3 regions of the Paenibacillus sp. FSL F4-0097 genome follow, and region 3 is predicted to be linked to each of the others. Evidence: riboswitches for the same ligand, from Rfam matches in the RefSeq annotation. Region 3 holds a riboswitch; each other region holds the start of a gene.
What was found. Region 3 has a riboswitch for cyclic di-AMP ahead of MHH86_RS26490 (alpha/beta hydrolase). Riboswitches for the same ligand answer to the same signal wherever they lie in the genome.
Positions count from the first base shown of each region.

Region 1: linked by a shared signal. The riboswitch ahead of MHH86_RS26035 (TrkH family potassium uptake protein) and the one ahead of MHH86_RS26490 (alpha/beta hydrolase) in region 3 are both predicted to bind cyclic di-AMP.
Region 2: linked by a shared signal. The riboswitch ahead of MHH86_RS00540 (C40 family peptidase) and the one ahead of MHH86_RS26490 (alpha/beta hydrolase) in region 3 are both predicted to bind cyclic di-AMP.

Region 1 is NZ_CP151965.1:5,785,692-5,796,588, reverse strand. It holds gene uvrC (excinuclease ABC subunit UvrC) at 1-672, shown strand, start outside; gene MHH86_RS26040 (CPBP family intramembrane glutamic endopeptidase) at 771-2,447, opposite strand; cyclic di-AMP (ydaO/yuaA leader) riboswitch at 2,768-2,943, shown strand; gene MHH86_RS26035 (TrkH family potassium uptake protein) at 3,008-4,366, shown strand; gene MHH86_RS26030 (TrkA family potassium uptake protein) at 4,380-5,051, shown strand; gene MHH86_RS26025 (LysR family transcriptional regulator) at 5,576-6,478, opposite strand; gene MHH86_RS26020 (succinate dehydrogenase cytochrome b558 subunit) at 6,881-7,546, shown strand; gene sdhA (succinate dehydrogenase flavoprotein subunit) at 7,592-9,334, shown strand; gene sdhB (succinate dehydrogenase iron-sulfur subunit) at 9,410-10,174, shown strand; gene MHH86_RS26005 (DUF3891 family protein) at 10,385-10,897, shown strand, end outside.
Region 2 is NZ_CP151965.1:105,592-116,488, forward strand. It holds gene tadA (tRNA adenosine(34) deaminase TadA) at 1-336, opposite strand, end outside; gene MHH86_RS00500 (ATP-binding protein) at 647-2,974, shown strand; gene rluF (23S rRNA pseudouridine(2604) synthase RluF) at 2,964-3,665, shown strand; gene motB (flagellar motor protein MotB) at 3,778-4,593, opposite strand; gene motA (flagellar motor stator protein MotA) at 4,577-5,377, opposite strand; gene MHH86_RS00520 (hypothetical protein) at 5,584-5,877, shown strand; gene MHH86_RS00525 (4a-hydroxytetrahydrobiopterin dehydratase) at 6,106-6,393, shown strand; gene MHH86_RS00530 (cytochrome c) at 6,475-6,831, opposite strand; gene MHH86_RS00535 (GNAT family N-acetyltransferase) at 6,959-7,444, opposite strand; gene MHH86_RS00540 (C40 family peptidase) at 7,633-8,085, opposite strand; cyclic di-AMP (ydaO/yuaA leader) riboswitch at 8,130-8,272, opposite strand; gene MHH86_RS00545 (C40 family peptidase) at 8,635-9,063, opposite strand; cyclic di-AMP (ydaO/yuaA leader) riboswitch at 9,121-9,259, opposite strand; gene MHH86_RS00550 (hypothetical protein) at 9,477-10,307, opposite strand; gene MHH86_RS00555 (M1 family metallopeptidase) at 10,319-10,897, opposite strand, start outside.
Region 3 is NZ_CP151965.1:5,896,044-5,906,940, reverse strand. It holds gene MHH86_RS26510 (endo-1,4-beta-xylanase) at 1-890, shown strand, start outside; gene MHH86_RS26505 (alpha-glucuronidase family glycosyl hydrolase) at 973-3,027, shown strand; gene MHH86_RS26500 (Nif3-like dinuclear metal center hexameric protein) at 3,088-3,846, shown strand; gene MHH86_RS26495 (hypothetical protein) at 3,931-4,104, shown strand; cyclic di-AMP (ydaO/yuaA leader) riboswitch at 4,424-4,610, shown strand; gene MHH86_RS26490 (alpha/beta hydrolase) at 4,698-5,525, shown strand; gene MHH86_RS26485 (exosporium glycoprotein BclB-related protein) at 6,896-8,710, opposite strand; gene MHH86_RS26480 (LacI family DNA-binding transcriptional regulator) at 8,912-9,904, opposite strand; gene gtfA (sucrose phosphorylase) at 10,279-10,897, shown strand, end outside.

The DNA of each region.
Region 1 (10,897 bases), 110 kb from region 3:
TTGGGTCTTGAACGCTTGAGCCGCATTGAGGCGTTCGATAACTCGAACATTCAGGGGACTAACCCGGTCTCAGCGATGGTTGTCTTCATTGATGGCAAGCCTGCACGAAAAGAGTATCGTAAATATAAGGTTCGTACGGTAGTGGGTGCGGATGATTATGGAACGATGCGCGAGGTCATTCGGCGGCGATATGAACGGGTATTGAAGGAGAATCTTCCGATACCGGATCTTATCGTGGTCGATGGCGGGAAAGGGCAAATCTCCTCTGCTATTGATATTCTGGAGAATGAGCTGGGATTATTCATTCCGGTCTGCGGCCTTGTTAAGGATGATAAGCATAAGACGGCTCAGCTTTTGGTTGGAGATCCGCCAGAACCTGTCGCGCTAGCCCGGGACAGTCAGGAATTTTACCTTTTGCAACGGATTCAGGATGAGGTCCATAGGTTCGCGATCACCTTCCACCGTGAACAGCGCGGGAAGTCCATGGTTACCTCCAAGCTGGACTCTATACCTGGTATAGGTGAGAAGCGCCGTAAAGCGTTGCTTAAGCATTTCGGATCGCTTAAGAAAATTAAAGAAGCCTCCGTGGATGATTTCCGTACACTTTCTATTGGAGAAAAGCTGGCAAGACAAATTCTTGATGCGCTCAAGGACGAAGAGCCAACCTCATAGCAATGATGACAAAAGAAAAAGGGTATCACAGCAGCGACTAAAGCTGCTATGATGCCCTTTTTTTAATTTGGTTATAGGATGTACACTATTTTATTTTCTTAAATCAAAGAAGAAGGCTCCACCGGCTTAGGTTTCTGTGGTGGATTAAATCGATAGACGATGTAAGCGACTATGAACGGCATAATAATCGCGAAGATACCCGCGCCTACATTTACGCTCTCCTTCATAAAGATCAGCGTAGCGCCCATCAGGATGCTGTCAAACACGACGTGGCTGAACATGACAGCAATAAATCCGTAACGAAGGAAAATATAACTGAACAGCAGCCCGATTACGGTCAGCTCAATGGGACGGGAGCTGATGGGATAGATCGGATATAACGTATGGCCAAACGCCCAAACCAGCGTGGTGATCAAGCAAGCGACAAAAGTGTTCCGGAACACCTTTTTCAGCATAGGAATTCCGAAAAAGCGATAAATGGCTTCCTCAGATAAACCAGCGAGCCATGCGACGATAGGCAGAAGCCAAGCATATCTCATGTTATAAGGAGATTGGGTGGCGTCTGTAGTAGACCAATTGTGCAAGGTAAACGATAATATGATGAACATAACCGTCTGCACCCCTAGCAGAACGAAAGCCCAGATGTAACCAGCCCGGATACTGTCCAACACATATTGTCCATAGCCGGGCTCTTTGGCGCGGGGCCAAGGGTTCATGCCTTCCTCTTTTCGCCATAAGCCATTGCCGCCCACTAAAGAGAAGTAGAGCAAGGAGGACATCAGCAGGCTGTACAAAGCATAAATGATAAACATAATGACAGAGGTAATCTGTGCTTCTAGCCCTTCGCCCGTAGATTCAGGCAGCATATTATAGGTGCTGATCATCATGATTACAAAATAGGCTGAGCTTAGGAATACTCCACGTTTAAAGGAAGTATGCTCTCTTCTAAGAATACTGTAGACGAGTGCCAGAATTCCTAAAATCAGTGTGGGTATACCGTAACCGAATAATGTTAGCTTTTCCGCTAAAGAGGTCTGTCCTTGTACGTAGGAGGTATGCCAAGCTGGTGCAGTGAATCCGGCATTAAAGCTGGAGACCTGCTCTCCACTGAAATCAAAATAATAGTGCAATAAGGATTCGCCGACCTGAACAGTACTATCCGTATACACTAGCCCATGGCTTCCTGTATTCGATTCAATTTGTAGCTTGGCAGGATTTACTTCCCATTCCTGAAGCCAAGGACGAGCAAGATTCTCCTTCTGCGCTAGAGTGAGGTCAGCTCCCTTGTCCTCTTTTGCACCAACGGAAGCAATGCCAGCCCCCTCTTCGGAGGCAACTTTTGCAGCCTTTGAGAAAGCGACAATCTCGCCGGTATACATATTGAGGTCAACAATGATTTGCGGCTCTTGATCCGCTGACGGAGTAAGCGTTGCACGAAAGACATCAAAAGGATATTTTTGATCCAATTTTTTCTTGGTATAGTCCTCCACAAGCTTCTCGCGAGACATATAACCATAAAAGGAAGAGTCCGTCTCGTAAAGTACATTCCATTGATCGTTTGGTGCTTCGGTGTAATTGAGCTTTTGTTCTGCGAATAATACGGCTTGGTCACGGGCTTCTGCCTTGCTAATGACGGTGGTATCTTCCCCTGTAGAGCTGCTTAGCAGCGAAGGGGAAATCTGAAACATAATAAATAGAATAAGACCGATAATGCCCGAGATGATGAGCCTCTTGGAGAGGGCACGTTGCTGTAGGGGCTGGCCGACGGGATTCATGTAACGCCTCCTTGTTATGTACTGACAATATTATGTTCCATTATAGTATTAGTGCCTGGCTGGTTACAAAAAACATTATATGTTCTTTTTATGGGTAATAGAGATAGTATAGAATAGTCATGTGAATTTATACCATGAATTTTATCGTGTTCATTTGTGTACGAATGGTGAGAATCGGTGTAATTGCAGGGAAAACACGGAAAAGTGATGAGAAAAGGTACTCCATTTGATGCAGTCTCTTTAAACCGCATTTTTTCATGTGAATGAGCATTAATTGTGTCTTTGTGAATTCACTAAATAACGTATATAATTTGTATGCAATTGTATAGTAGCCGAATTTCTGGTGAAAACGGGGGAACCATAAGAAGTGATGAAAAGTGGAGTGTACAAGATAAATGGCACTTTCATCAGGGGTGAATTTCGTTCTAGGAACGAATAGGGCAGCCTGCACAGTCCGAATCCGACAGCTAACCTCGTAGGCTAATTTACTGCAGGAACCAAGTCAGCATTGGTTTTCCAGTGCTTTTTTTGTTGGAATTTTTGATAAGAAGGTGAGCAAAGTGGCTTCACAGTTTCGCAGGATTTCTGAATTTAAGTTTCTGAAGCTCTCGCCGCCGCAGATACTGGTGCTTGGTTTTGCATCGATTATTCTGATAGGGGCCTTGCTGCTTATGCTGCCCATCTCAAGCACAAGCGGGAATTCCGTAGAATTTATTGATGCATTATTTACTTCAACTTCGGCAACCTGTGTAACAGGGCTTGTTGTGCTGGATACCGGAACTTCGTTCACGATTTTTGGGAAAACCGTAATTATGATCCTGATCCAGATCGGCGGCTTAGGTTTTATGACCATGGCCACTCTATTTTCACTGGTGTTAAAGCGTAAAATATCTTTGCGGGACAGGCTAATCCTACAGGAAGCCATGAATCAAGGCTCTATGGAAGGAATTGTGCGGCTGATCCGAAGAGTCCTTATATATTCTCTTGTCATAGAAGGCTGTGCCGCTTTGCTGCTGTCTATTCGCTGGGCTTTTGATATGCCACTTGGAAAAGCGATTTATTTTGGCGTATTTCATGCGGTGTCTATGTTTAATAATGCGGGGTTCGATATTTTTGGGGATTTTCGCAGTTTAACTGATTATGTATATGATCCGCTTGTGAATATTATTGTGATGTTTCTGATTGTCTCCGGCGGGATTGGTTTTATTGTAATGTCAGATCTGGTGGAGTTTCGGGTAACCCGCAGGCTGTCTCTACATAGTAAAGTTGTCCTGTCCACCAGCACAGGGCTGATTCTGATCGGAGCTTTGGTTATTTTTATATTCGAGTTTACTAACACTCGTACCCTGGGTTCACTGAATTTTGGCGGTAAAATATTATCAGCCTTCTTTCAATCCGTGTCTCCCCGTACGGCTGGCGCGAACACAGTTGATATTGCTGGACTTCGGCAGGCTACACAATTTTTTATAGTGATTCTTATGTTTATTGGTGCTTCTCCAGGCTCAACGGGCGGCGGGATCAAGACAACAACCTTTACGATGATGATTGGTGCTGTTATTGCTATGCTGCGTGGACGGGAAGATGTTGTGTTGTTCCGTTATCGGCTGGCTCAAGAGCGCATCTACAAGGCATTAACGATCACACTGCTGGCTTTGTTGTTAATCGCCTCTGTGTCGATGATACTCTCCACAACTGAAGACAGTAATTTCTTGGCAATCTTGTTTGAGACGACCTCCGCCTTTGCTACGGTAGGACTGACTATGGGGCTAACTCCGGAACTGTCAGCGATCGGTAAGATTCTACTCTGTCTGACGATGTTTGCAGGTCGGCTAGGTCCACTAACCTTAGCGTATGCACTCGGTCCCAAACAGGGTAAACCATTGTATAAGTATCCGGAAGGTAAAATAATTATTGGATAGGAGTTAATTAGAAATGAAAGCACAGCAATTTGTAGTAATCGGCTTAGGTCGCTTCGGTTCAAGCCTGGCGCTTGAGCTGATGGAAATGGGCTACGAGGTGCTCGGCATTGACCACCATGAAGAACGCGTGGAGGAAATGAGCGATCAGCTGACGCATACGGTAGTAGCAGATGCTACAGATGAGGGAATTATGCGCTCGCTTGGTGTACGGAACTTTGATTGTGGGATTGTTGCGATTGGTGACAATATGGAGAGAAGCATTCTGGCGGCCATTTTGTTAAAGGAGATTGGAGTCAAGCAAGTGGTGGCTAAGGCAATCTCCATCCTTCATGGCCGCGCATTGTCGCGGCTGGGGGTTGATCGGGTTATTTTTCCGGAGCGGGATATGGGGATTCGTGTGGCACACCAGCTGGTGACGCCCAATTTGCTGGATTATATTGAACTGTCCAAGGATTATAAAATTGTCGAGCTGACCGTGCCATCCTGCATGAACGGCAGAAGCTTGTCCGATTTAAATACAAGAGCTAAATATGGCTGCAGCATTGTTGCCCTAAATAGGGAAAGCGGAATAATCGTCGCTCCAACTGCCCATGATTATTTAAGTGAAGGCGATGTTATGGTACTCATTGGTCCTAATGAAAGTATTGACCGTTTTGAGAGTGAAGTTGTGAACCAAGAATCATAGTAAAAGAAGCTGACTCAAAAGTAGTGAATTCTACTTGGGGGCAGCTTCTTTTTTATGGAGTAAAGAGTAGGAAAAGTAATGGATTTTACTATGCCATATGACTATAGATCACGCGTAGTGATCTGTGCTATTGGGGTGTGTGGTGGGCGAGTTACTAGGTGTGATATTCGTACGGCTGTAGTAGATGATTTGTGGTATCTGTGACGGTGGACTATGGGCGATATGCGTTCTTTGTTTGTACGATGTACAGATTGGGTGTGAACTAATTAGGGAAAACTTCCCCGAAAATAGCCGCTATTCGCTCTAAATGAACGAAATTAGGAAATTCCTCCCTAATAATTAGAAGGATTCCTTTATTAGTTACTGAATCGGCCAAAAATTAGGGAAGTTTTCCCTAATTATAAGTCTTATGAACAAAAATCTCTGAATTTTAGGGAGAAATCCCCTAATTTTTCGATAAGTGCTTCACTTATTGCCTCATTTGGAGATCAATAGGTGCGCCCCTTGATTCATTTGGTCCGGCTTTACTGCTCACGTTCTGTCAGAAACATCTCTTCGGTTACTTGCACCAGACTGCGAGCAGCCGTGCTCATGCTTCCATCGTCACGGTAAATCAGGCAGGTGGTCCGTTGAGTCTGCTCCAGCTCCTTGATATGTAGGGACACCAGTCCGCCGCCGTTCAGCAGCTCTGGACGCAGATAAGACTTTGGCAGCAACGCAGCCGCTTTGACAGTCGGAAGCAGCCGCACGATGGCTTCGAAGGAGTCAATCTCCATACGCACATCGGGATCAATCCCGCAGCGCTGGAATAGATCGTCCGTCAGGCGCCGGTACCAGGTACCCTTTGAGAAGAGAATCATAGGCAGCCGGGATAGATTATCCATGGTTAGCTTGGAGGATAAATTTAAAGGATGCTGCTCTGAGACGACCAGTCGCAATTGATCCTCAAACAGAGAAATGCAGCGTAACCCGGGTTCTTGAATAGAGGAAGCGATCAGACCTACATCTGATTTCCCCTCACTAACTGAGGATACGATCTCATGCGTTCGGCCTGTAATCAGCTTCAGCTCTGCGGCCGGATATTTGTCCATATAAGCGTTTACCAGCGGCGGAAGCGTGGTCTGCAGTGAGGTAAGACTAGCCCCCAAGGTGACAAGCCTTGGCTCCCCCTCTTTGAATTTAGAAAGGGCTTCCAGAAACTTGGAACGCTGCTGCCGTTGTTCAAGCGCATAGGAATAAGTGAGACGCCCAACCTCGGTTAACTCCAGTCGTTTGCCATAACGATTAAACAGTGCGACCCCCAGACGTTCCTCGAGTTTAGAAATTTTGCGAGACAAGGCGGGCTGGGATAGATTGAGCTGGCGTGAGGCCCGGTTTAAGCTGGAATGTTCCACAACTGCTGCAAAAACATCTAAATCGTCAAACATAATTGAGTTCCTCTCCTAATGCGATGTACGATCAGTAGTGATGAAATTCATAGCCGTAAGAGTAACTGTTCTTATTACATAAGGAAAATCAGGTTATGTCGGAAAATGTTGTTTCGCTAAATGAGAATTATTATCATATAAAATCTATTCTTATGCGTTTATTGTATAACGTTTAATAATTAGATTGCAATTCCCTTATAAGCGAAAAAAGAGTAACATGAAAAGTGACACAAGATATTCACATTTTGTGAAAAATAAAACTTAGTCCGGTAAACTCTAGGATAACGGTAAATTAAGGAATTATGTCATTGGATTGTCAACGTTATCCTGTGTCAAATGTAGTTCCGGCGGTGAATACCCATTAATGAAAACGCTGTTTTAATCGGAAAGGGGTTACTTTGTATGAAAGGATTTTATTCCAGAAAGATTCATTCCTTGCTAGGCGTTATCCCACTTGGAGCCTTCTTCATTGAGCACATGATGACGAATTTTGCGGCTGTAGAGGGTGGCGCTTCCGGTTTCACTGACAGCGTGTTATGGCTGAACAGCTTACCGCTCGTCTTCTTCCTGGAATTGTTCGGTATATGGCTTCCTCTGCTGTACCATGGGGTATACGGACTTTATATTGCGTATCAATCCAAGCCGAACTTGAACCGTTTCAACATTGAAAGAAACTGGCGTTATACCCTGCAACGGATTACAGGTATTGTTACCTTTATCTTTATCGTCTGGCACTTGTTCCAAACACGGGTTCAGGTGGCAGTGGGTAATGTGGAGCACGAAGAATTAGGCGGTCTCATGCACGATATCGTGACTCAGCCACTTCTGCTGACACTGTATATTATCGGTATCGTTGCTGCATGCTTCCACTTCTCGAACGGTCTCTGGTCTTTCTTAATCAGCTGGGGAATTACCGTCGGTCCTCGTGCACAGCGGGTATCTTCTTACCTCTGTCTTGGCATATTTGTCTTAGTAACGTTCATGTTTCTGATTTCGCTGGTTACTTTCCGTGACAGTGAATTTCAAACTGCAGCAACTATTGCCCAGTCCATAAAGACCTTCATTTAATTTAAGAATCCTTTCTGATATTTTCGATAAAAGGAGTGAACTATCATGGCAACATCCGATATCATTATCGTGGGCGGCGGTCTGGCCGGCTTGATGGCTACCATCAAGGCAGCGGAAGCTGGTGCGCATGTCCATTTATTCTCATTAGTTCCTGTAAAAAGATCACACTCCGTATGCGCGCAAGGCGGCATCAATGGCGCGGTAAATACAAAAGGTGAGGGCGACTCCCCTTGGGAGCATTTTGACGACACTGTCTATGGCGGTGACTTTTTGGCGAATCAGCCGCCGGTTAAGGCGATGTGTGAAGCTGCGCCAGGTATCATTCACCTTATGGACCGGATGGGCGTTATGTTCAACCGCACACCGGAAGGTCTGCTCGATTTCCGTCGTTTCGGCGGAACGAAGCGGCACCGTACAGCTTTTGCCGGCGCGACAACAGGCCAACAGCTGCTGTACGCGTTGGATGAGCAGGTGCGCCGCTGGGAATCTGAAGGTCTCGTAACTAAACGCGAGAACTGGGAGTTCCTTTCGGCTATCATCGACGACGAAGGTGTATGCCGCGGCATCAGTGCCCAGAATCTTAAGACGATGGAGATTGAGACTTTTCCTGCGGATGCTGTTATTTTGGCAAGTGGCGGGCCGGGTATTATTTTTGGCAAAACAACGAACTCCGTTATTAATACAGGGACAGCTGCAAGTGCGGTGTACCAACAGGGCGTACATTATGCCAACGGAGAATTTATCCAGATTCACCCAACCGCTATTCCGGGAGATGACAAGCTCCGCCTGATGTCGGAATCGGCACGTGGCGAGGGCGGCCGTATCTGGACTTATAAAGACGGGAAACCGTGGTATTTCCTCGAAGAAAAATATCCGTCCTACGGTAACTTGGTGCCGCGCGATATTGCTACACGTGAAATTTTTAATGTGTGTGTGGATCAAGGGCTGGGCATTAATGGCGAGAACATGGTGTATTTGGACCTCTCTCACAAGGATCCGAAAGAGCTGGACGTGAAGCTTGGCGGGATTATTGAAATTTACGAAAAATTCATGGGGGATGATCCCCGTAAAATACCAATGAAGATCTTCCCGGCTGTACACTATTCTATGGGCGGCATGTGGGTTGATTACAATCAAATGACGAACGTTCCTGGTCTTTTTGCAGCCGGAGAATGTGAATATCAATATCATGGAGCGAACCGTCTAGGCGCCAACTCACTGGTATCTGCTATTTACGGCGGTATGGTCGCAGGACCAAAGGCTGTTGAATACATTAAAGGCCTGAAGAAATCATCGCAGGATATCTCTTCTTCCGTATTCGATAGCTTCCACAAAAAGCAAACGGACAAATATGAATCTCTGTTAGCGATGTCAGGTACAGAGAATGCTTATGTGATTCACAAGGAACTGGGCGAATGGATGACCGCCAATATGACCGTGGTGCGGCACAATCCGAAGCTGGAAGCGACCATTGGCAAAATCAAAGAGCTTAAGGAGCGTTATCGCAAGATCAATATGAATGATGCATCGCGCTGGAATAATCAAGGTGTGGCCTTCACTCGCCAGCTCTGGAATATGCTGGAGCTGTCCGAAGCGATGACACTTGGAGCGCTTATGCGCAATGAGAGCCGTGGTGCACATTACAAACCGGAATTCCCGAATCGTAATGATGAGGAGTTCTTGAAGACCACAAAAGCAGCCTGGACTGCAGAGGGTCCACAAATCTCCTACGATGAAGTGGATGTCTCGCTGATTCCTCCACGGGTACGCGATTATTCGAAGGATTAATGCTTTCCAGTAACAGAATAGCTTGCGAGGCAAGCTTCATGAAATAAAATCAGGCAATTTGAGGAGGGAACCATTATGGCGGAAACAGCTGCAGCTCCCAAAAACGTAAAGTTTATCATCACCCGCCAGGACGATCCACAAAGTTCATCGTATGTCGAGGAATTTGAACTTCCTTATCGTCCAGGTATGAATGTGATCAGTGCTTTGATGGAAATTCAGCGTAACCCTGTGAATGCCAAAGGTGACAGCACAGTTCCCGTATGCTGGGATTCCAACTGTTTAGAAGAAGTGTGCGGAGCTTGCTCCATGGTGATTAATGGCAAACCCCGCCAAGCCTGCGCTGCACTTATAGACAATCTGGAGCAGCCTGTACGCATTGAGCCTATGAAGACATTTCCGGTGGTGCGTGACTTAGTCATTGACCGTACCCGGATGTTCAATGCGCTAAAAAGGGTGAAAGCATGGATTCCGATTGACGGTACGTACGATCTTGGACCGGGACCGCGGATGCCGGAGAAAAAACGGCAGTGGGCCTATGAATTATCCAAATGTATGACCTGTGGCGTATGTTTGGAGGCTTGTCCGAATGTCAACGAAAAGACGGATTTCATCGGACCGGCAGCCATTTCTCAAGTACGTCTGTTCAATGCTCACCCTACAGGTGAAATGAACGCTGACGAAAGATTGGACGCTCTTATGGAGGATGGCGGGATCGATGGCTGTGGTAACTCACAGAACTGTGTACGCGCTTGTCCAAAGGGGATTCCTCTTACGACATCTATTGCAGAAATAAACAAGCAAACAACGAAGCATATGTTCAAACGTTGGTTAGGTGTGTAATTAATAGTACCGCCAAATGTTTATCTATTGAGCTATCCTCAAAGTGGATTCCATTCGCTGGGGGTAGCTTTTTTTATGTTGTTAAGACTCTCTTATCTGCTTGAGGCGGGAAAGTCTTGCAGGGCTGGAGCAAGTTCAGAATATTGACCAATTTATGCTATAATATCCATTGTTAACGTAATGTTAGCTGTGGAACAAGGAGGAATAATCGTGATTTGTCGGGAGCAAGATGGAGCAATTGTAATGGTTAAGCAGCATGATCACGGGAAACTTGCCGGAGAGCTGGCCATTGGGTTCAAAGAGCAGCATGTGCCAACTGAAGGACGCCGGGAAGAGGTACTGTGGGCAGTAGCCCAGCATGATAGGGGTTGGATTGATCTCGATGAGACCCCTTTCTGGAATGATGCGGAGCAAGCACCCTACACCTTTATTGATTTTCCTGTAGTGCCTAAGTTGACCTTTTATAAGCGTGGATTAGATGAGATCGAGGAACACACACCGTACGGAGCGTTGCTGTGCAGCTTGCATTTTGAGCGGCTTATTAAGATTTCGGGACTCGATTATCCAGAACTAACGTTATATCAAGAACATGAAGAGGAACGCAGAGCACGTATCCATCGGGAGCTTGAAGCTTCTAAGCCTATCGGAGAAGATGAGCTGTATTATGATGCCCGTCTTTTAGAATTCTGCGATGATCTGTCCTTGTATTTGGCCTTAAATGAG
Region 2 (10,897 bases), 1.2 Mb from region 3:
ATATACCGTGAGAGGCACTCTGGACTGCACTATTGCTCCTGCACACATCGGACAAGGTTCTAGGGTGACGTACAGCTGGCAATCCAGCAGACGCCAAGAATTCATGACATTGCTGGCCTCACGAATGGCTACCATCTCTGCATGGGCTGTCGAATCCATTGTCGTTTCTCGTAAATTGTATCCACGTCCTATAATTTCACCATGTCGAACAATGACAGCGCCAATAGGAACCTCACCTAATGCCTCAGCTTTACGTGCTTCTGCGATCGCCTGCCTCATCCAATATTCATGAACCGCTTGTATATCTTCTGGCGATTCATTGGCTTTAATATTCAAGATCATCTTCCCTTCTTCTGTAACCATTGTACAACGAACAAATATTCGTTCTTAACAAAATGTGTATAACTCTGTGGATAACAGCCTACTTATACACATTTTTGTACACATCGGACTTTAATAATTTGTTTATATGTGCATAAGATGTGGATGGTTTCTTATATATTGTAGAGAAACACCTTTTGAATTTCAATATTTCGTGAATTAATAGGCTTGTTTTAAATGTCCTTTTCAAATGAGGGGGCAAAAGGTATGATGTTTATTATAGGCTCCGCAAGGATTTACCAGTGGATAAGAGGTGAATAACAGTTTGTCCATAAAGACAAAACTATCTGCTATTATTTTTGGAGCGGTACTGCTAATTTTAGCATTAAACCAGACATTTAACCTTTATGCCGCTCAGAATAATCTAAGAAATGAAAACGTAAATAATATGCAGATCACCGCTATGCAAATGGCTGTTTCTGTAGAACAAAGTAACTATAGCTCTAACTATGTAGAATATCAAATTGCGCATAACTTAAGAATGGCTGCCATCTTTGCCTCTAAGGAATTGGGTCCGGATTATAAGAATATAACCAATGCTCAACTTAAGGCCCTAACTTCCAAGTTGGGCGTGTCTAATATTTCAATTCTGGTAAAGACTGATAATGATATCGTGGTGACAAAGGCATCAAATCCTATTGATATTGGAATGTCCACTCAAGGTTGGGGGTACTGGTACCTTGCCCTTTTGGAGTTATTTGATAATCAGGAAGTCACTGTGGGACAAGGTCAGGCATTGGATCATTTTTGGTCAGGCCCATTTGAATATTCAACCTACAATCCCGATTTCATTGAGAAGTGGGGTTATTATCATGATGAAGCAAGCAATTACATCATTAATCCTGTTATTCTCAATACTGCGGCTAGTGAATATGTCAAAATCACCAATCCCGATCAAATTGTAGAGCGAACCAAAGAAGTTAATCCAGGGATTTTAGAGCTTACAGGATTTAATCCAACAACATTTGGTTTAGCGAGTATGGCGGGCGATGGAAGCGATGCATTTAAAAAGAAACTTGGCAACCGCCCAATTAAGTTCGGTACCTATACTTATGGTAATGTGGAGCAAGATAAAGCGGCCATTCTATTAGCTCAGCAGAAGCAGAAGCCAGTTACACTGGAGACGAGGGTACATGGGAAAAGAGTGCTTAAAAGCTTCATCCCTATTCAGAATCCTAAAATGGAGCCCTACGTAATCGGTGTAGTTTTGGATTATTCTGTGATTTCATCCGTAGTTCATGAACAATTAGCCAATTATTTGACTACGTCTCTGTTGTTGCTGGCATTATTTTTGCTATGTAGTTACATACTTTCAGGTTTTGTTACTCGTCCAATTCAGGCTATACTTGCCAAAGTCAATGATGTAGCGCGAGGTAAGTTCGAACCTCCATTAAAGGTAACCTCTCGTGATGAGTTAGGTCAATTAGCCTTGCGGATTAACGCTATGACTTCTCATCTTATGCAACGCACCAATCGTCTTAAGCAGACGCTGGAAGAGAACCGGGCGGTTAAGGAGCATTTGGAATCCGTAATTAACGGGACGTCTGATGCGATTCATACGTTGGATATGGAGGGACGAATCACTAGCACTAACAGGGCCTTTGAGGAGCTGTATGGATGGAGTGCAACAGAAGTGATCGGCAATATGCCATATCTTGTACCCGCGACAGCGCTTAAGCAAGAGGAAGAGCGGCTGGACGCGTTAAGAAATGGTGCAGTTCTGCCGCCGATTGAGACAGTGAGACTTAAACGGGACGGATCATTAGTTGAGGTTAGCGTTAGTACCTCGATAATTCGAGATGAAGAGGGTTATCCCCATTCCTTTATTCACGTTTCTCGTGATATGACGGAACGCAATCGAATGGAGGAGCTGCTTAGACGCTCTGAGAAACTAACTACAGTCGGCCAATTGGCCGCAGGAGTAGCTCATGAGATTCGTAACCCTCTTACCACATTAAAAGGATTTCTACAGCTTCAACAGGAGAAGGAGCTCTTGGTTCCGCTTCATGTAGAGCTGATGTTATCCGAGCTGGAGCGGATTAATCTTATCGTCAGTGAATTCTTAATCCTGGCTAAGCCGCAAGCCGTTCATTTTCAGGAAAAAGATCTTCGCTACATATTAGGTGATGTAGTTTCTCTATTGGATAGTCTCGCTCATCTACATGATATTCAATTTAGTACGAAATTCTCTGAACAACCTGCTACTGTACATTGTGAAGAGAACCAGCTGAAGCAGGTATTCATTAATATTGTTAAAAATGCAATTGAGGCTATGCCTGAGGGTGGCGTCATTTCAATGGAACTGTGGAACTCTGTGGATTGCGTCTTTATAGTAATCAAAGATCAGGGTGAAGGGATTCCAGAGGACGTGCTGCCTAAGCTGGGTGAACCGTTCTTCACGAATAAGGAATCGGGGACTGGTCTTGGGTTAATGATTAGCCAGCGTATTATTCAGGCTCATAAGGGTCATTTGGAAATACAAAGTGAAGTTGGCCGGGGGACAACCGTTATGATTAAGCTGCCTGCAGCTGGAGGGGGTACACCTTGGCTTAACATTAAGGATGAACGGAGTGAAGAACAACGTGAGAATTAATAAATTCATCAGTGAGACAGGGTACTGTTCACGCCGAGAAGCAGACAAGCTTGTGGATGCCGGCAGAGTTACGATCAACGGAGAGCCTGCTGTGCTGGGCAGTCAGGCTGTTCCGGGCGATGATGTGCGAATAGATGGTATAGCGCTTGAAACCTCAAGCCAGACGGTCTACATTGCTCTAAACAAGCCGGTAGGGATTACATCAACCACAGAACAGCATATCAAGGGGAATATTGTCGATTTTGTAGGTCATCATGAGCGTATATTCCCGATTGGTCGTCTCGATAAGGATTCGGAAGGATTAATCCTGCTTACCAATGATGGCGACATCGTTAATAAAATTTTGCGGGCGGAAGGCCGGCATGAAAAAGAATATGTGGTTACCGTGGACAGACCCATTACGCCTTCGTTTATTACCGGCATGTCCAGCGGTGTGAAAATATTAGGTGAGAAGACGCTGCCCTGTGAGGTCACGCGTATTACGGAGCGTGTCTTCCGTATTATTTTGACAGAGGGCAAAAATCGCCAGATTCGTCGTATGTGTAGCGCTTTTGGCTATGAGGTTCGAAAGCTGCAACGCATTCGGATTATGAATATTCGCCTGGGGGCATTGCAAACGGGAGAATGGCGGGAACTGTCTGCTGATGAGAAGAAAGAGCTTGGAGCTACGCTGAACTACGAGTTACTGTAGGAGTGTCATTACAATAATACAGTTCCATATAGAATGTAGTACTGCAACAAAAAAAGAGCTGTCCGGGGTCTAAGACCTTTGGACAGCTCTTTTTATTACCTTACGAAATCACTTATTCAGCAGAGGGAACAATCCCTGTAAACTCTTTGGTTTCTTGATATTTTCGAATAATGGAAACCTCTACCCGGCGATTCTTGCTTCGACCGGTAGCTGTGTCATTATCGGAAATAGGATGATACTCGCCGTATCCAATCGCACTAAATTTGCGTGGATTTAGATTTGTGTTCTGCAGCAAAATCTTCATGAACTGAAGTGCCCGATCCGCACTCAGATCCCAGTTGGATGAATAGTTGCTATTAGAAATCGGAATATCGTCGGTGTGCCCTTGCACTACTACATCATAATCCGGGAATTGCTGCAGCATCGTTGAGATGGATTTAGCTAATTGCCGCGAATCATCCTTAACAATGGCTTGGCCAGAAGCGAACAATGCGTTATCACTGATCGTAATCATTAGCTGAGATTGATTAAGCTTCGTACTGAGCAGATCCGTTAGACCGTTGCTCTTAATATATTGATCGAATTGTTTCTTAAGCTTCTCTAAATCCTCTTGTTCCTTTTGTCGTAGCTTTGCCATTTCTGCTTCTTCAGCTTTCTTGGAAGTAGAGCTACCCATCTTATCATTTTTCCCTAGATCTTCTTGAGTCTTACTAGGCATTGCTGCCCGCTCTTCAAGAATACCTGTACCGCCATTAAGTGCGGAACTGAAGGCCTGACTCATCTCTTCAAATTTCTTGGCATCCGTTGCACTCATAGAATACATAACGATGAACAGAGCCACCAGAAGAGTCATGAGGTCGGAGTAAGGTAACAGCCACGATTCATCGGCATGTTCTTCATGCTCTTCGTGTCTAGTCTTTTTGCTCACCTGATCCACCGTCCTTCTCATTTAACTTAACGCGTTGCGAAGGTGTTAGGAATACAGCAAGCTTCTGATTGATGGCAATAGTAGATACACCGGACTGTATGGACAAAAGACCTTCGACCATCATCATTCGAACTTCGATTTCTTGTTTGGAGAGACGTTTCAGCTTATTAGCAATAGGATGCCATAATACGTAACCTGTAAAGATACCAAGCAATGTGGCGATGAAGGCAGCCCCGATTGCCGCAGCCAGTTTGTTCATATCACTCATATCAGCCAGAGCGGCGATGAGACCGATAACCGCCCCGAGCACCCCGAGGGTAGGAGCATACATACCTGCCTGTGAGAAAATGAGGGCTCCTGCTTTATGTCTATCCTCTGTGGCGTGGATATCCTCCATGAGGACATCGCGGACAAAATCCTGATCATTTCCATCAATAATCATCCGCATGCCGTTTCTGAGGAAGTTATCTTCTATTTCATCGACCTTTGATTCTAGAGCCAACAGACCTTCACGCCGTGTGATAGAAGCCCATTCCATGAACATAGTGATTAATTCGGGTTTACTGATTAATTTCTTTTTGATAAAAATCATTTTGAACAGACTTGGAATCTTTTTGACCTCGTTGAAAGGAAAGGCCATGAAAATAGAAGCTGCCGTACCCACCAAGATAATAACGTAAGCAGCGGGTGTGGCCAAAGCATGAAGTGGAGCGTGCTTGAGGATCATGCCCCAGATTACAGCAACCAAACCAAAAATTAAACCAATTATTGTTGAAATTTCCATTTTGCACCTCGTCCGTGAGATTTAAGATGTGTTCCGACAATGCCGCGTATATCATCCTTGAAACAGCGGCAGGGCACTCTGTGCGAAACCGAATTAACGTATATTCTTATTTATCGACATCATTCGGTTTTTTGTGAAGTCATTTTTTCGGCTATAATGGATAAGGTAAGTAATTATTCATCTGTGAAGAAAACGGAGTGATATACGTGGGTGTAAAGCATGGTAGAGATTACGGTGAAATTCTAACCGATTTGACCGAAGCCGTCGGACGAATTTCCGATGGATATTTATTTTTTGAGATGGATCCGGACGAGTGGCAGGAACTACCCCAAGAATCAAAGCTGGAGGTATGGGAAGCATTGGCTGAGGATCTTTTCTTCGCGCTGGGTAATGAACCTATGATTGAAGTGGGGAGCGGCGTAATTATTTACGATAAGGACACGCACCGCATTAATATTCTAGTTGGCGAAGAGGATTTGGCTTCAGTAGTTTTGATTTAGGCAGAGGAGACGTCTGGACGTAATTTGCCCGTAGTTAGTAGCCCGTGTTAAAATTGATAAAGCCGAGTTATAATCGCTGGGATTTGTGAATACATTTAATCGAAAATATCGCCTTTATCCTGGCACATCCCTTGGACCTCAGAAGCTAAGGGATGTTTTGTTTAACGCCTAAGACAAGTAAAGGGAACTACGCACTTTACTGCAATTTTTTGTAAGGGAGGAAACGAATTGTTATTTACGGAAGAGGAACTGCGTGAGGAGATCACCAAGCTGGAGGGCTGGAAACTGGAAGATAATGTTATGGTGCGAAAATATATGTTCAGCCAATATATGAAGGGCATTGCGTTCGTTGATGAAGTAGCCACGATTTCAGAAGCCTTCGATCACCATCCACATATTACGATTGATTATAAAACAGTTACCCTGCGCCTGAAATCTAATGAAGAAGATGGGATTACAGCTCTAGATCTTCGAGAGGCGCATGAATTTAATGAAGCCTTTGAAAAAAATCATTAGTTTAGCCAAAATCATAAAATAAACGCCCGTGCACAGATAGTCACCTATCTCATACACGGGCGTTTTTGGTTGCTTGGCTGGTTACTTTTTCTCTGAGAGCCAGAGTGCGACGTTGGCGATCTCTTCAGGAGCTAGCTTCTCCTTAAAGGAAGGCATTTGGCCACGTCCTTTGGTGACGATGCTGTAGATTTCCTCAGCGTCATGCTGACCGCCTTCATTCTGAAGACTTGGTCCAACTCCACCTTGAAGCTGATCGCCGTGACAGGTGATACAGCTGGCTTTCACGGTTGCTTCTGCCTTTGCGGCGTCCAGTTGAACTACCGGCATCGTGGGCTTATTTTCTTCTGCTACCTCTTCTTTACCCGGAAGTGTAAACATGAGTACTACCGCAAAGGCACAGGCGGCAAAAAACAAACCGCTCATGATCCATTTCTGCATCCCAATTCGTCCCTTCTATGTAAGCTGCTCCCTACATTATAGCTTATGGTGAAGCGTTATCATAGGGTTTGTGACAAAAAAATGAACGAGAATACAATCATTCTTATGAAATATCTGGTATTTAATATCATTTGTCATAGACCATGCAATAAAAAGGTTTGTCTCCTGTAGGTGTGCGGCGTTCATACGTATCTGTAATCGTAAATCCACATTTTTGATAAGTTCGAATGGCGCGTTGGTTCCAGGTCAGGACTTCCAGATCTATCTCACGATCAGGATAACGACTCAAGGCTGTCTGGACGATGGCATCTACGAATAGTTTGCCTAAACCATGGCCGCATAGATCGGGGCGCATCCCAACTCCTAAACGGACGACTCCTTCCATCGGGAACAACTGTGCGAATCCGCACAAAACCTTATTTTCATTTAATATGGAGATATATTGTTCCTCCCGGAGCTGCGGATCACCAAACTCGATGCCAAGAGCCTGCATCTGCTCCCACGGCATCCAGCCATAAATATTATATGGGGGCGTATAGCTCCACTTACAAATAGCTTCTCCGTGAATTGCCTCCATAGGAACAACATGAAAAGTTACCGAGGGGTTTATCATAAGGTCAACGATCTCCTTTCACGAGGACATTGCTATATTACTAATTATATACAAAATGGGGGAGGTTCGACTCAGAAACTTTATATGAGGGGAATGTTTTACAAATTATGAGAGGGGTAAATAAGTAATAAGACAAAAAAACAAGCTCTCCTCCAAGAGTACCTTGGAAAAGAGCCTATGTACGTTATTTATTGCACATCATCATTGTCTTCCGATTCAGCAGCAACCGATTGGTAAGCGTCTGTGCTCATAATGCGCTTGGCACCAACGTAGCGTTTCACGTAGTAGCTATCACTCAGAGAGCTAATCGTAACACCGCGTGAGGTAGAAGCGTGTGCGAACTTACCTTCACCGACATAAATGCCGACATGGGAGACACCTTTGCCACTTGTATTGAAGAATACAAGGTCTCCGGCTCTTATATCATCACGGGAGATTGCTGTGCCCATTTGATATTGGGAACCTGATTGGTGTGGAAGGTTAATGCCAATCTTATCAAACACATACATTGTAAATCCGGAGCAATCAAATCCGTTAGTGGATATACCGCCGGATACGTATTTAGTACCGATGGCCTTGTCAATCACTTTATCCATTTTGGAATCTGCGAAAGCGCTTCCTGCTCCGATGGTGAGGATGATGGAAAAGCTTAGTACTGCTGCTGCTAACTTCTTCTTCAAAAGTGTATACCCCTTCCAAATGCCTACGAGGTTAGCTTAAGGGTTCGGTTGAAGGTCCCCTATGACCCCTCTATATAATGGAGGTCAATTCACCCAAAGTTGGTTCCCCCGTTTTCCTAATAGTTAGGAAACTCGGCTCATACTGTTGATTAGGATTAGCTTGTAATCAATACATGACAAAACCTTTGTAAATAACAACTTAATGATTACAAAAATGTTACTAAAATCTCACTGCGCTAATTGTAACAAACAGAAAGCCGCTTGGCAATCGTTTTTAACATATTAATGCAGAAAAATTGGCATTTTTACGGTAGAAAGGCATATGTAAGCGTTAATAATGACCTAATTTTTAATATAATTGCAATTTTTATCAAATAAACGTGTTTCAATTGGGCTCTAATAGTGTAAAAATATATTATGGAATAAAGAAAAACCCGAATTTGATTACGGGCATAATCAGATTCAGGTTCATATAGTTGTAATTGTGAGGTTATAGTTGTGAGGAAGGTTTCAATCGAAGGCTACAGCTTGATAAGCTGAAGTACTCATTACTCTTTTAGCGCCAACATAACGATTGGCCCAGTAGGCCTGACTGAGTGAAGTGATGGTCACTCCACGCGAAGAGGACGATTGTGCGAATTTTCCGTTTCCAACATAAATGCCGACATGGGATACTCCATTGCCAAGTGTGTTAAAGAACACTAGATCACCAGAACGCAGATTGCTTTTGGATACAGCAGTTCCAACGCTATATTGAGCTTTTGATGTACGAGGTAAAGTAAGACCCACATTCTTGAATACATACTTTGTAAATCCAGAGCAATCAAATCCGGCAGTGCTTGTACCTCCGGTTTTATAGGCAACTCCAATAGTCTTTGAGATTACAGAGTCCATTTTAGAGTCGGCAAAGGCGCTTCCTCCACCAATAGATAATGCCATTACAAGTCCTAGCGCCGCAGCGACGCATTTTTTTCTTAAATTATGTCTTTTCAAAAGATGTACTCCTTCCAAGGCCTGCGAGGTTAGCTTAAGGGTTCGGTAGAAGATTCCCTATGATCCCTGTAAAGCGAGATCAATTCACCCAAAATATGGTTCCCCCACTTCCCGGTGCAAAGGAATTAGGCGTGTTAAGCACCAGAGAATGACGTTTCGACAGTTACACTTACGATAAATACATTTAGTTATGTAGGAATCGTTTCAATTGATTACAAAATTGTTACTAATAGCACAGGACTTATTGTAACAGAGCTTTTACGATTTTGCAAATACTCTTAAGTTATCCGTAATGAGAAAAAGTCCCAGCTCCTGAATACAGGAATTGGGACCTTTTTATTATGTCAAATAAGGTTGATTTATTGTGGAAATGCTTTGCTACGCCATAGATGATATTGTGCAGAGATTCCCCACATTTTTAAGAGCGTAGAAGGTAGTGGTGAGATTTGCCGTATTATAAGTGCCGGTAGGCCGGGACAGAACAGACCCGTCAGTCCGCACACTAGCAGTAAGAGCAGGCCTCCCGCCCCAAGTACAATGGAAACACCTATAGCAGGAATCAGTGACCGCAAGCAGATGATCAGTGAGGAGAACATTCCTGTACCGCCGGTGTAACCAAACTGCATATATAGAAGAAACAGGCGCACGATAAAAATATATATAAGCCATGCCAATACGTATGGTACTAAATGAAGTAACAAAGCGTAGTTAAACAAAGAGGATAAGAACAGCCCGTACATTTTTGGAGCAAGCCAGTAAAGCGGCAGCAGGGTCAGCACCCATTCGATTAGGCTAAAGACTAAGACAGGTAGTCCATAGATCTTCATGCCAGGGAAAAAGAACAGTCCACGCTCGCCCTTTCGCTCCTGGTGGAGCTCATGCAGCAATCCTGCCCTTATGAAAGGGGAAAGCAGAAGTCGCAAGACAACAAGCGCCAGAAGCATCCATAACCAAGTGCGTATCGCAGGGTCCGTATTCAAGCTGAACTGTCCCTCGATATAATACAACAGTCTGCCCATACCGCTGCCTCCGGCGTCTTTATCCGGATAGCGCAGTAGAATTGGAATAATAGCAGATCGGATGAAACCATACATAAAGTAGCCCCAGATCAGTCGGTAGATGAAGAGCAGAATTAAAATATAAAATTGCTCCTTCATGCTTTGCCAGCCGCGGGTTATCGATGTTCTCACAATCATTCACCTCACCAGACAAGAGTTCCGAGCACGGTTTCAAGTAGTTTAGTTACACTTAATGTCCAGCGAGAGAGCGTCTTGGGCTCTATTTCCGCCAGCCTAAAGTTGTTTAGATGTTTGCTCTCCAATAAGATGGAATGTTCAGGGTCAATCTCAGCAGAGAGAAGAGGCTTATCGCTTAACAATTGAAACGTAGTCTCTGCTCCTTCACCGTTCCAGACCCGCTGCACCGAAGAGCTGTCGGCGAATGTGAATTTCACGGGAACATCAACGTAATGGCTCCCTTTGTTTGAAATCTTCACTAATGATTCGTAGCTTGGAGCATCGCCGCTGTTATTTTTTTTAAAAGTAATCGTATCTACTGAGAAGTCAGGCGCTCCATCACCATAAATGTAATCATCGAAATAGGCCTGCCATGATTTTTTGGTTACCTTCTCAACGACTTTCTGAAAATCTGACGTAGCAGGATGCTGGAAACGGAACTTACGAGCGTAGGAGGACATGATGTTGTTCATTGCTTTGGTACCTACCTGGCGTTCGATATCTTTAAGTACAAGCTTGCCGCGGATATAAACATTTCGGCTATA
Region 3 (10,897 bases):
GCATTACCGCTGAGAATGAGATGAAGTTTGAAAGTCTGCATCCGCTTGAAGATATTTATAACTTTAAGCTAGCAGATGAGTTGGTTGCGTTCGCCCGAAAATATCATATGGTTATGCGCGGGCATACTTTAGTCTGGCACAACCAGACTACGGACTGGTTGTTTGAGGATAAGAAGGGTGGGCCTGTAAGCAAAGAGGCATTGCTTGCACGGCTCAAATCACATATTCAGACCGTGGTTGGGCGTTACAAGGAAGATATCTATGCTTGGGATGTTGTAAATGAAGTTATTGCAGATGAAGGAGAAGAACTTCTTCGCCGGTCAAAGTGGCTGGACATTGTCGGACCGGAGTTTATCGGCAAAGCGTTTGAATATGCTCATGAAGCCGATCCTAAGGCTTTATTATTCTACAACGACTATAACGAGTCTAATCCCCTTAAGCGCGATAAAATCTATAAAATGGTGAAGTCGCTGCTGGAACAAGGAGTGCCGATCCATGGCGTCGGATTGCAAGCACACTGGAATTTATACGATCCGAGCTTAGACGATATACGTGCTGCTATTGAGAAGTATGCATCTTTAGGGCTTCAGCTCCAATTGACAGAGCTGGATGTATCCATGTTCCGTTTCGATGACAAACGCATGGATTTAAAGGTTGCACCTGCCGAACTGCTCGAGCTGCAGGCAGAGCGGTATGAAGCGATGTTTGCTCTGTTGAAAGAATACCGCGACGTGATTAGCTCTGTCACTTTCTGGGGAGCAGCGGATGACTATACATGGCTGGACGAATTCCCTGTTCGGGGACGGAAAAATTGGCCATTTCTATTCGATGAGCAGCATAATCCTAAGCCGGCTTATCATCAATTGCTTAACGCTGTCACCAAATCATAGAGTGGGTAATCTGCTCAAGCTTGCGAATCATGAACCCGTCCTTTTTAATCCAGGGCGGGTTATTTATACGGGAGGAATATACATGACAAATACCGCTTATGAGGCTTGGCTCAACTATGGCAAGCTGAAATCTGGATCTCTATACAATCAATATTTAAATTGGTGTGGTGAGTTGGTTGTAACGGAGGACAACGAGACGATTCAGGCAGCAGCCGCGGAATTCATACAGGGGATGACCTCTATGCTGGGCAAAGCGCCACTGCTCACAGCGCAACCAGAAGGACCGTGTATCGTTATAGGAACCCTCCAAGGGGGGAATCCGTTAATTGGTAGAGTATTCGGAGGAGAGCGAACCGATTCACTAGGTCCTGAAGGTTTCCTTATACGTACAAACGCTACTGAGCGATGTATCGCTATCGGTGCTTTAACGTCTGTTGGAATTTTGTATGGTGTATTCCATCTTTTACGGCTGATAGGAACAGAAAGCGAGATAGACGCTCTAGATTTATCTATGAATCCGGTGAACGGCCTGCGAATGATTAATCACTGGGATAATTTTGATGGCAGTATTGAACGTGGCTATGCTGGACGCTCCTTTTTTTACGAGTCCAATCAATTTCTTAACGATACAAAGCGGCTACGTGATTATGCCAGATTAATGTCCTCTGTGGGTATCAACGCGATTTCGATTAACAATGTGAATGTTCATGAGCTTGAATCTCTATTTATAACGGAGCAATATTTGCCTGATATCGCGTTGATTGCAGGAATATTCCGCGTATACGCGATTAAGCTATTCCTCAGTGCTAACTTCGCCAGCCCGATACAGATCGGAGCATTGGACACAGCTGATCCTCTGGACCCAGCGGTGCGGAAATGGTGGAAAGATAAGGCTAGTGAGGTTTATCGGGCGATACCTGATTTTGGCGGGTTTGTGGTCAAAGCGGATTCAGAAAATCGACCAGGACCATTCACTTACGGACGTGACCATGCAGATGGCGCCAACATGCTGGGAGAAGCACTGGAGCCGTTTGGCGGAATCGTGATTTGGCGTTGTTTCGTATATAACTGCAAGCAGGATTGGCGTGACCGTAAGACAGATCGGGCCAGAGCGGCATATGATCATTTCAAACCATTGGATGGCCGGTTTAATGATAATGTAGTGCTGCAAATCAAGAATGGACCGATGGATTTTCAAGTCAGAGAACCGGTATCTCCGCTGTTTGGCGCACTGGAACATACCAATCATCTGATGGAGTTTCAGATTGCTCAAGAATATACGGGGCAGCAGCGGCATCTCTGTTATCTTGTTCCACAGTGGAAAGAAGTCCTTGATTTCAATACTTATGCCAAAGGGAAAACTACGCTTGTGAAACATATTGTGGACGGATCGGTGTGGGGAAATAAGTATAATGGTGTGGCTGCTGTAACTAATGTTGGAGATGACATGAACTGGACGGGGCATGGGTTAGCTCAAGCTAATCTGTATGGATATGGAAGATTAATTTGGAATCCGGAGCTGACGGCAAAAGAAATAGCTGAGGAATGGATTCGGCTTACCTTTGGCACTGATGAAGGTCTAGTGGCTGCTATTCGCGGGATGTTGATGGACTCATGGAGGATTTACGAATCTTACACAGCTCCATTAGGTGTGGGTTGGATGGTTAATCCGGATCATCATTATGGGCCGAATGTGGATGGGTATGAATACGCCAAGTGGGGAACGTACCATTATGCGGATCATAAGGGCATTGGTGTGGATCGTTCAGTCAAATCGGGAACGGGTTATAGCGGACAGTATATGGGGCTTAATGCATCAAATTATGAGAATCTAGCGTCTTGTCCGGAAGAGCTGTTGCTGTTCTTTCATCATGTTCCATACACGTATGTTCTGCAATCGGGGCAAACTATTATTCAGCATATCTACGATACTCATTTTGAGGGGGCTGAGCAGGCTGCACAGCTTCTAGCGACATGGGAATCACTTGAAGGCAGCGTGGATAGTGGATTGTATATGCAAGTGAAGCAACGTCTTGAAGAGCAAGCAGAGCATGCGCAGGAATGGAGAGATCGGATCAATACGTATTTTTACCGCAAGAGCGGAATTGAGGATCTTAAAGGCAGAAAGATTTATTAGATTTCGAATCGAGGGATGATGATAGTGAGCCTCACGATTAGAGCGATTTTGGAAGATTTAATGGGAACTGTGGAACAGGTAGAAGGGACTGTGGATATTCTGAACCCAGGGGAACCGGAAACTGAAGTCACAGGGATTATTACGGCCTTCTCTGCCACACAAAATGTTGTGGAGCAAGCAATAGCGTTAGGAGCCAATTTGCTGATCACGCATGAAGGTGTATTTTATAGCCATCATGCGGCGAGCGAGTGGTTAGAAGGTGATCCGGTTTATCATGCGAAAAAAAGTCTGATCGAACATTCCCAAATTGCTATTTTTCGTTATCATGATTATTGGCATCGGCAAAAGCCGGATGGAATTATGGTGGGTTTACTGCGAGAACTAGATTGGTCCGCATACGTGGAAGAGCAGCAAGCAGCTGCTACGATTCTCACTATTCCTGCTATGACTGTACTGGAAGCTGCTCAATATATTAAAAGTAAGCTAGGGATCTCTTATGTACGCGCTGCCGGTGACCTGTCTCTTTCCTGCAAACGCGTAGGGATATTAGTAGGTTACAGAGGAGGCGGGACGATGGCTATTCCGCTTTTTAATGATCACAATCTTGATTTAATTATTGCTGGTGAGGGACCAGAGTGGGAGACTCCGGAATATGTGCGGGATGCAGGGCACCAAGGCAGATCTAAAGCGCTCATCATGTTAGGTCATGCGGAGAGTGAAGCGCCGGGAATGAAATATTTAGCTGAAATCTTAGCAGACAAATATCCCATGCTTCCTACCCGGTTCATTGCTGAACAACCCATCTATCAGATGGTTTAATCTGGGGAAATTAAGAGTACGGAATAAATAAACATATTATGGAGAAAATGAAGGGAAACAGGTCACTGAGAAAGGAGTGTTTCAATGGAAATTCCTTTGGAGGCTGATGAAGTATTAAGTCGGATCAAAAAGCTGCAAAGCGACGGAAGCTCGATCAGTAAAAAACAAGTAAAGCAAAGCGACCCAGAGCTTATGAGAAGTGCGCTGTTCTTTTTTCCAAGCTGGGAGCATGCATTGAAAAACGCCGATCTTTTGTAGCCATAGTATTGTAAAAGGGAGCTAAGTGGACAGGGAATATCTCTGATTCTGCTTAGCTTTTTTCATATCTCCAGTGAAAAGGATGGCCTTTATATAGAAAGTACTGGTGTTTTAACCTCCGTTTGGCTTGGTTCAGAGCCATTTTCTTAAATAAAACGAGTAAACAAGAGCAAAAGAAAGAGAAAATGAAGAGTATGCTCAATATGAAATGAAAAGCATTGCTTTCAACATTATTTTGACCAGAGCCCTCCTTTACAAGCAAACCTTACAAGAGTATGATTCATCTCAGAACTGACAATTATCTTAAATTTACAATTACATAAGCAATCCGCTTAATTTCCGTTTCTGGAAAGCGGGGGAACCAACAACTGGCAGCCGATGTGAGAGTCGGCACTGGTTATGGGGTGAATCCTGTTCCGGGTGCATAACATGCATCCCTGCAGGTAGGGCAACTCTCACTGCCCGAATCCGACAGCTAACCTCGTAAGCGTATGGAGAGAGGATGAATGGCGTGTTTAGTGATGAATAGCCACAGAGAATCCCTCTGTGGTTTTTTGCTGCGTTTTTAAGCAGATATAGTCGTAGAATTTATTATGAAAGAGGTGTTACCTTTGCCTATCGCTAAACTGAACGGAACTTCGCTCTATTATGAAATCAATGGAACTGGCACTCCGGTTGTGTTTATCCATGGACATGGATTAACACACAGTATGTTCAAACCACAGCTGGAGTATTTTTCCGATAAATATAAAGTGATTTTGTGCGATTTACGGGGGAATGGTAAGTCTGGTAAACTGCTGGAGGCCCCACATGAGATTATTGAGACGCAATGTCTGGATCTGATTATGCTGTTGAATGACCTAGGTATTCGTGAAGCAGTTTTTGTAGGAATCGCCTATGGTGGCTTAGTCGTTCAGCATATTGCCAAACAATATCCTGAGCGTGTAAAAGCCATTGTGGTCGCAGACAGCTTCTGTAGGACTCATGGATCAACAATTGTAGGGAAAATACAAACTATGGCAGCATATTGTAGTTTGCTAATGTATTATCTCCCAAGCGAGCTGGTGTTGCCTTCGATTCGGATGATGTACCGAGAGCGCTGGAGTCTGGCCTACAATGAGATTAGAAGAGGGCTGCTGGACAAACGTCCCCGGGAGCTTTATCGGCAAAGGCTGGCTACGAGCCATGTTGATTACACCAGATGCTTAAAGGCTTTTAAACGTCCTGCTTTATGTATTGTAGGGGACTTTAATGAATTTGGAGTGAATTGTATGAAGGAAATGGTGTCCCAACTGCCACATGCGCAGTTGGCGATTATTCCGAACGCATTAGATCCAAGTAATCTGTGCCAGCCGGAGCAATTCAATGCGATTCTTCAACGTTTCTTAGAGAAGCAGCAGGGCAGTCAGCAGATTAGCTGATCTATAGGGAGACCTTTACAAGCGAAGCGTTTAAGTGGAAAAGGGCGTCCCATAGCCAGGGGGAATGAGCTGGCTATGGGACGTCTTTCTGGGTAGAACTTTAGGGAAATTCTCCCTAAAGTGAAGGTGATTATGGCTTCTAGCACGTGAATTAGGGAAATTCTCCCTAAAGTGATAGAAAGCATGGCTCCTAGAACGTGGATTAGGGAAATTCTCCCTAAAGTGAAGGGAATTATGGCTCCTAGAACGTGGATTAGGGAAATCCTCCCTAATAATAGGGTGTTTTTAGCCATAAATGGGTATTTGCATGAATTTTTAGGGAGGATTTCCCTAAAAACCTTATTTTAAAACGATTATCGATGAATATTAGGGAGGATTTCCCTAATATAATGGATATCTAACTAAAGGCTGGCTCATCAGTAGTGAAATCTACGAATGAGCCAGCCTTTGGTATTTTACTAACCGGTGGATGTTGAACATTTACAAGCATATTGTACCTAGAACGCCACTTAATGTCCCTACCCTACCACAGCATCAAATATAGCTCACCCGACGTGGGAAAGAACAGTAGACTCTAAGTAGTGAAGGTAAGAGTATAGAAGGGGCGTAGTAAGCGGTTCACCCGACGTGGGAAAGAACAGTAGACCCTAAGTAGTGAAGGTAAGTGTATGGAAGGGGCGTAGTAAGCAGCTCACCCGACGTGGGAGAGTACGGTAGACCTAAGTAGTTAAGGTAATTGTATAGAGGAAGGCATAGTAAGCGGCTCACCCGACGTGGGAAAGAACGGTAGACCCTAAGTAGTGAAGGTAAGTGTATAGAAGGAGGCGTAGTAAGCAGCTCATCCGACGTGGGAGAGTACGGTAGACCTAAGTAGTTAAGGTAAGTGTATAGAGGGAGGCATAGTAAGCAGCTCATCCGACGTGGGAAAGAAACAGTAGACTCTAAGTAGTGATTGTAAGTGTATAGAAGGAGGTGTAATAAGCAGCGTATCTGCAGCTCCTGATCGAGACCAAAGGAAAGGAAGGTTTCGGTAATAGGGATTCAGCCTCCGGACATGAGTAGGAGAGAAGAAGAGCGGGGAGTGACATTGACAGACTATCGGACTCAAGCGCTCTTATTTGCAACATTTTCCTATTTTTGAGTTGATATTGGACCCCATAGGCGTTATTTGTACAAAATAGACGCTATTGAGCACCATTTCTGCCCAATAGCGCCTCTCAGGTCCGATGATCTCTCTAAACAGGGATAAATTAACGAATAGCGGCAGTTGAGTCCGAAAGATCAAGTAAGTGTACCGTATATTACCAAAAAAGCATCTATCACTCCTTAGAAGGAATGGCAGATGCCTTTTTTTGAATTTGTTTTAATGATTATACAATCGTAAAGCCAGCACTTGCATAACCAGTGACTGTATTTACAAGGGTGAGGCCTGTAGCAGTGGCTGAGAATACCATAAGCAGACGTGTCTGTGGTGTTACAGCAAAATTGATATCATTTGTAATTCCATTGACAAAAGTTCCTAGATTAATAGTACCTGTGATAGGTGGGAGCGCTACTAATGCCCCTGGAATAGCAGTAAATGTGTTATTTGGTGTGGCCGATTGGTACAACTGTGCTGTTACATTTATTGTAGTACCAAGCAGCGATAAAGCTATGGTATTACTGAAATAAGCAGCAAGGGATGTTATCACTCCTGCACGAGGAGTCGAGAATGCAAAGTTGATAAGCGGTCCAAGGAGAGTACCTGTTAAATCAATATTACCGCCAACAAGAGAAATGCCTGTGGCTGAACTTCCGAAGCCTACAAGGCTTGTTGTTCCCACCAAACCACCTAAAACCGTGGTCATAATAATAGGTCCTCCGGATGCCAGCGGAATAATTGCACCGTTACCGGTTGCACCAGTGACTCCGGTAATGCCAGTAGCTCCAACCGCGCCGGGATCACCCGTTGCACCCGTAGCTCCGGCAACGCCGACCGCACCGGGATCACCAGTCGCACCCGTTGCACCCGTAGCTCCGGCAACGCCGACCGCACCGGGATCACCAGTCGCACCCGTTGCACCCGTAGCTCCGGCAACGCCGACCGCACCGGGATCACCAGTCGCGCCCGTTGCACCAGCAGGGCCTGCCAAGCCTGCAGCGCCAGTCGAGCCAGTCGCTCCAGTTGCTCCTACGCCTGGACCCGCTGGTCCTTGCGCACCTGTTGGCCCTTGAATCCCCTGCACACCCTGTGGTCCTTGAGGTCCCATCGCGCCACCAGCGATTAACAAGTAATCTGGTGAACTCCCGGGTATTCCAGTAGGTCCAGAAACGGTAGCAATATAGGTGCTGCCATTGAAGGTTACTACTTGACCTGCTGGATAAGTAGGACTTTGTGCAGGATTAAAGATTACAATCCCTTGCAGCCCTACCCCTTGCGGTCCCTGAGGTCCTTGAAGTCCCGGTGTTCCTTGAGGGCCTTGAGGTCCTTGGGGGCCTGTGGAGCCCCCAGCAATTAATAAATAATCTGGTGAACTTCCAGGTGTTCCCGTTGGTCCCGCAACAGTAGCTATATAGGTACTACCATTGAAGGTTACTACTTGACCGGCAGGATAAGTAGGGCTTAATGCAGGATTAAAAGCAACAATTCCTTGCAGCCCTGCCCCTGTAGTTCCCGTTGCTCCCGGAACCCCCTGAGATCCTTGCGGCCCCTGAGGTCCCTGTGGTCCCTGTGGCCCTTGAGGTCCAGTCACACCTTTAATAGGTAATCCAATTGCTTGTGTAATAGAAGCCTGAATATGTCTGATCTGAATAATCAGCTGATCTTTGCAATTAGGGTCAATCTTCGTGGCGAGAATAAAAGATAATAACTCAGCTAATAGCAGTTGAAGATTAGTGCCAACGCTTACGACTGAGAAGGGACTGACTTCGGTCGATACAATGGTTATCTCTACTACAGAAAGTAGCTCAGTTCTAAAAGGGCTGCATAACTTAGAAGTATGCAAGAATTCCAATAGCTCTCTTAACACTCTTTGGAGATTGACAATATGAAGTGTTGTGGGATTCGTAAGTACGGGGGGTACCACTGCAGAGAGATCAGTGACTATTTTTAATAGTGCGTTACACTCCCTCTTTCTAATAGGACTGCTGATCCTTCCATGCTTGTTTAGGATAGCATCGCCTTTAAATGGTCTGTAATCAGGCATATTTCTATATCTCCTCCTTGAACTTCTCCTGTTCATTCCTTTAAAAAATGGGAACCTGCCCAATCAGCATATTCTGAGAAGCGGAAGTTGTTACAATAATTGCCCTGAAAGCCGTTATTCCTGAAAGTCGTTATTAATGAAGCAATACAAAAAAAGGAAGGCCACCGCTAATTACGGTAGTCTACCTTTTTAATAGATACGTTAAGTAGTCTCTCCTTTAATAAGAGTTACGTCTACAGTAGTGTTGTTGATTAGCTCTCCGTCAGCACTTTCGATCATTTGCAGGAGAGTATTGGTCAGCATGACCCCGATCCGATCACTAGGTTGCATTATGGTAGTCAATTTAGGACTCTGAAGCATGCGGGTAAAGCTGTGGTAATCATAACCGATGATTTTCAGTTGCTCGGGCACTCGAATGCCTTGCTGTTCAGCATAAATGTATAAAGCATAAGCCACAATATCATTACTGCAAAATACTCCATCATATTCTCGAAGTTGGGCTGGAGAGATATTTTCGGTGACAAAGGACCAAAAATAATCAAAGGTAAGCTTATTATGCGCACCTTCGATAATATCGTAGGTTACACCATGTTTCATACTAGTGATGACAAAAGCATCCCGACGACGATTCGCTAGAATATCCAGATCTAGCGGGCCGGAGATATGTAGCAACCGTTTACAGCCCAGCTGTATCAAATGTTCGGTAGCTAGCTCACCACCGCGGTAATTATCCGATCCCACACAAGGAATGTTGGAGGAAATAAAACGGTCAAAAGAGACAATAGGGAAAGGGACCTTTTTATAGCTTTCAATATTCATGGTGTGGCTGCACATGATAATGCCATCTACTTGATTCTGGCGAAGCATGCTAATATAGTTGGCTTCTTTCTCAGGATCGTCAAGAGAATTGCATATTAGCAATTTATAGTTTTTTTCATTAGCACTCATTTCAACATACTTGATGAGATCGGAAAAGAAAGGGTGGTTCGAATCTGGAACAATAATCCCAATAAAAAGGGATTGATTCTTCTGTAAGGCTCTGGCGATTTGATTAGGATGATAATCTAAGGCGTCCATCGCTTGTTCAACTTTTTTACGCGTCTCTTTGCTGATATATCCCCGGTTGTTCATTACTCTGGACACGGTAGCTACAGCAACGCCCGCTTCCTTGGCAACATCTTTAATACTTGCCATACCCTCATCCCCGTTTCATAAAATGCTCTAATCTATATTCTACAACGTTTCTTGGATTGTTGACACTAATCAAGACTAACAATTGTAAAAGCATAGATTGTTTTTGATAGTTATAATAGGTATGTTATACGTTACCACAAAATATTCAGGTATAATATTAAATATCAATAATTTTGTCTATATTATATGAATATAATTATATGAAAACGTTTGACATATTATTTGCGCATCTATAAAATTGGTTTTGAATAAACGTTCATCTAGGGAGGAACAGGATTCTTAGGAGAACGCTTTCATTAAATTACATTAGTTTGATGATTTCTCTGACTTATGAAGCAAGAGTGTATAAATTGAAATAGAAGGAGAACTCCAATATGCAGATTAAAAATGAAGCTATGCTTATCACTTACGCAGATAGCATGGGAAACAATTTAAAAGAACTAAACGAAGTACTGGATACACACTTGCAAGGAGTCGTGGGTGGGGTTCATTTATTGCCGTTTTACCCCTCTTCGGGCGACCGGGGATTTGCCCCGATGGATTACACCAAGGTTGACTCAGCTTTTGGCGACTGGGCGGAAATTGAACAGATGAGCCAGAAGTTCTACATGATGTATGATTTCATGATCAATCACATTTCACAGCAGTCTCCATACTTTCAAGATTTCCTTGAGAAGAAGGATGAATCGGAATATAAGGATTTATTCATTCGTTACAAGGATTTCTGGCCTAACGGTGAACCAACTGAGGTTGATGTGGATTTAATTTATAAACGTAAACCGCGGGCGCCATACGTAGAGGTTACTTTTAAAGATGGGACGAAGGAAAAGGTTTGGTGTACGTTTGATGAGCAGCAGATTGATCTGGACGTGACTACGGAAACTACGAAGAAATTCGTGAAAGACAATCTGACCTTTCTTGCTGATAAAGGAGCATCGATTATCCGGCTGGACGCTTTTGCCTATGCCAACAAAAAGATCGGTACCAACTGCT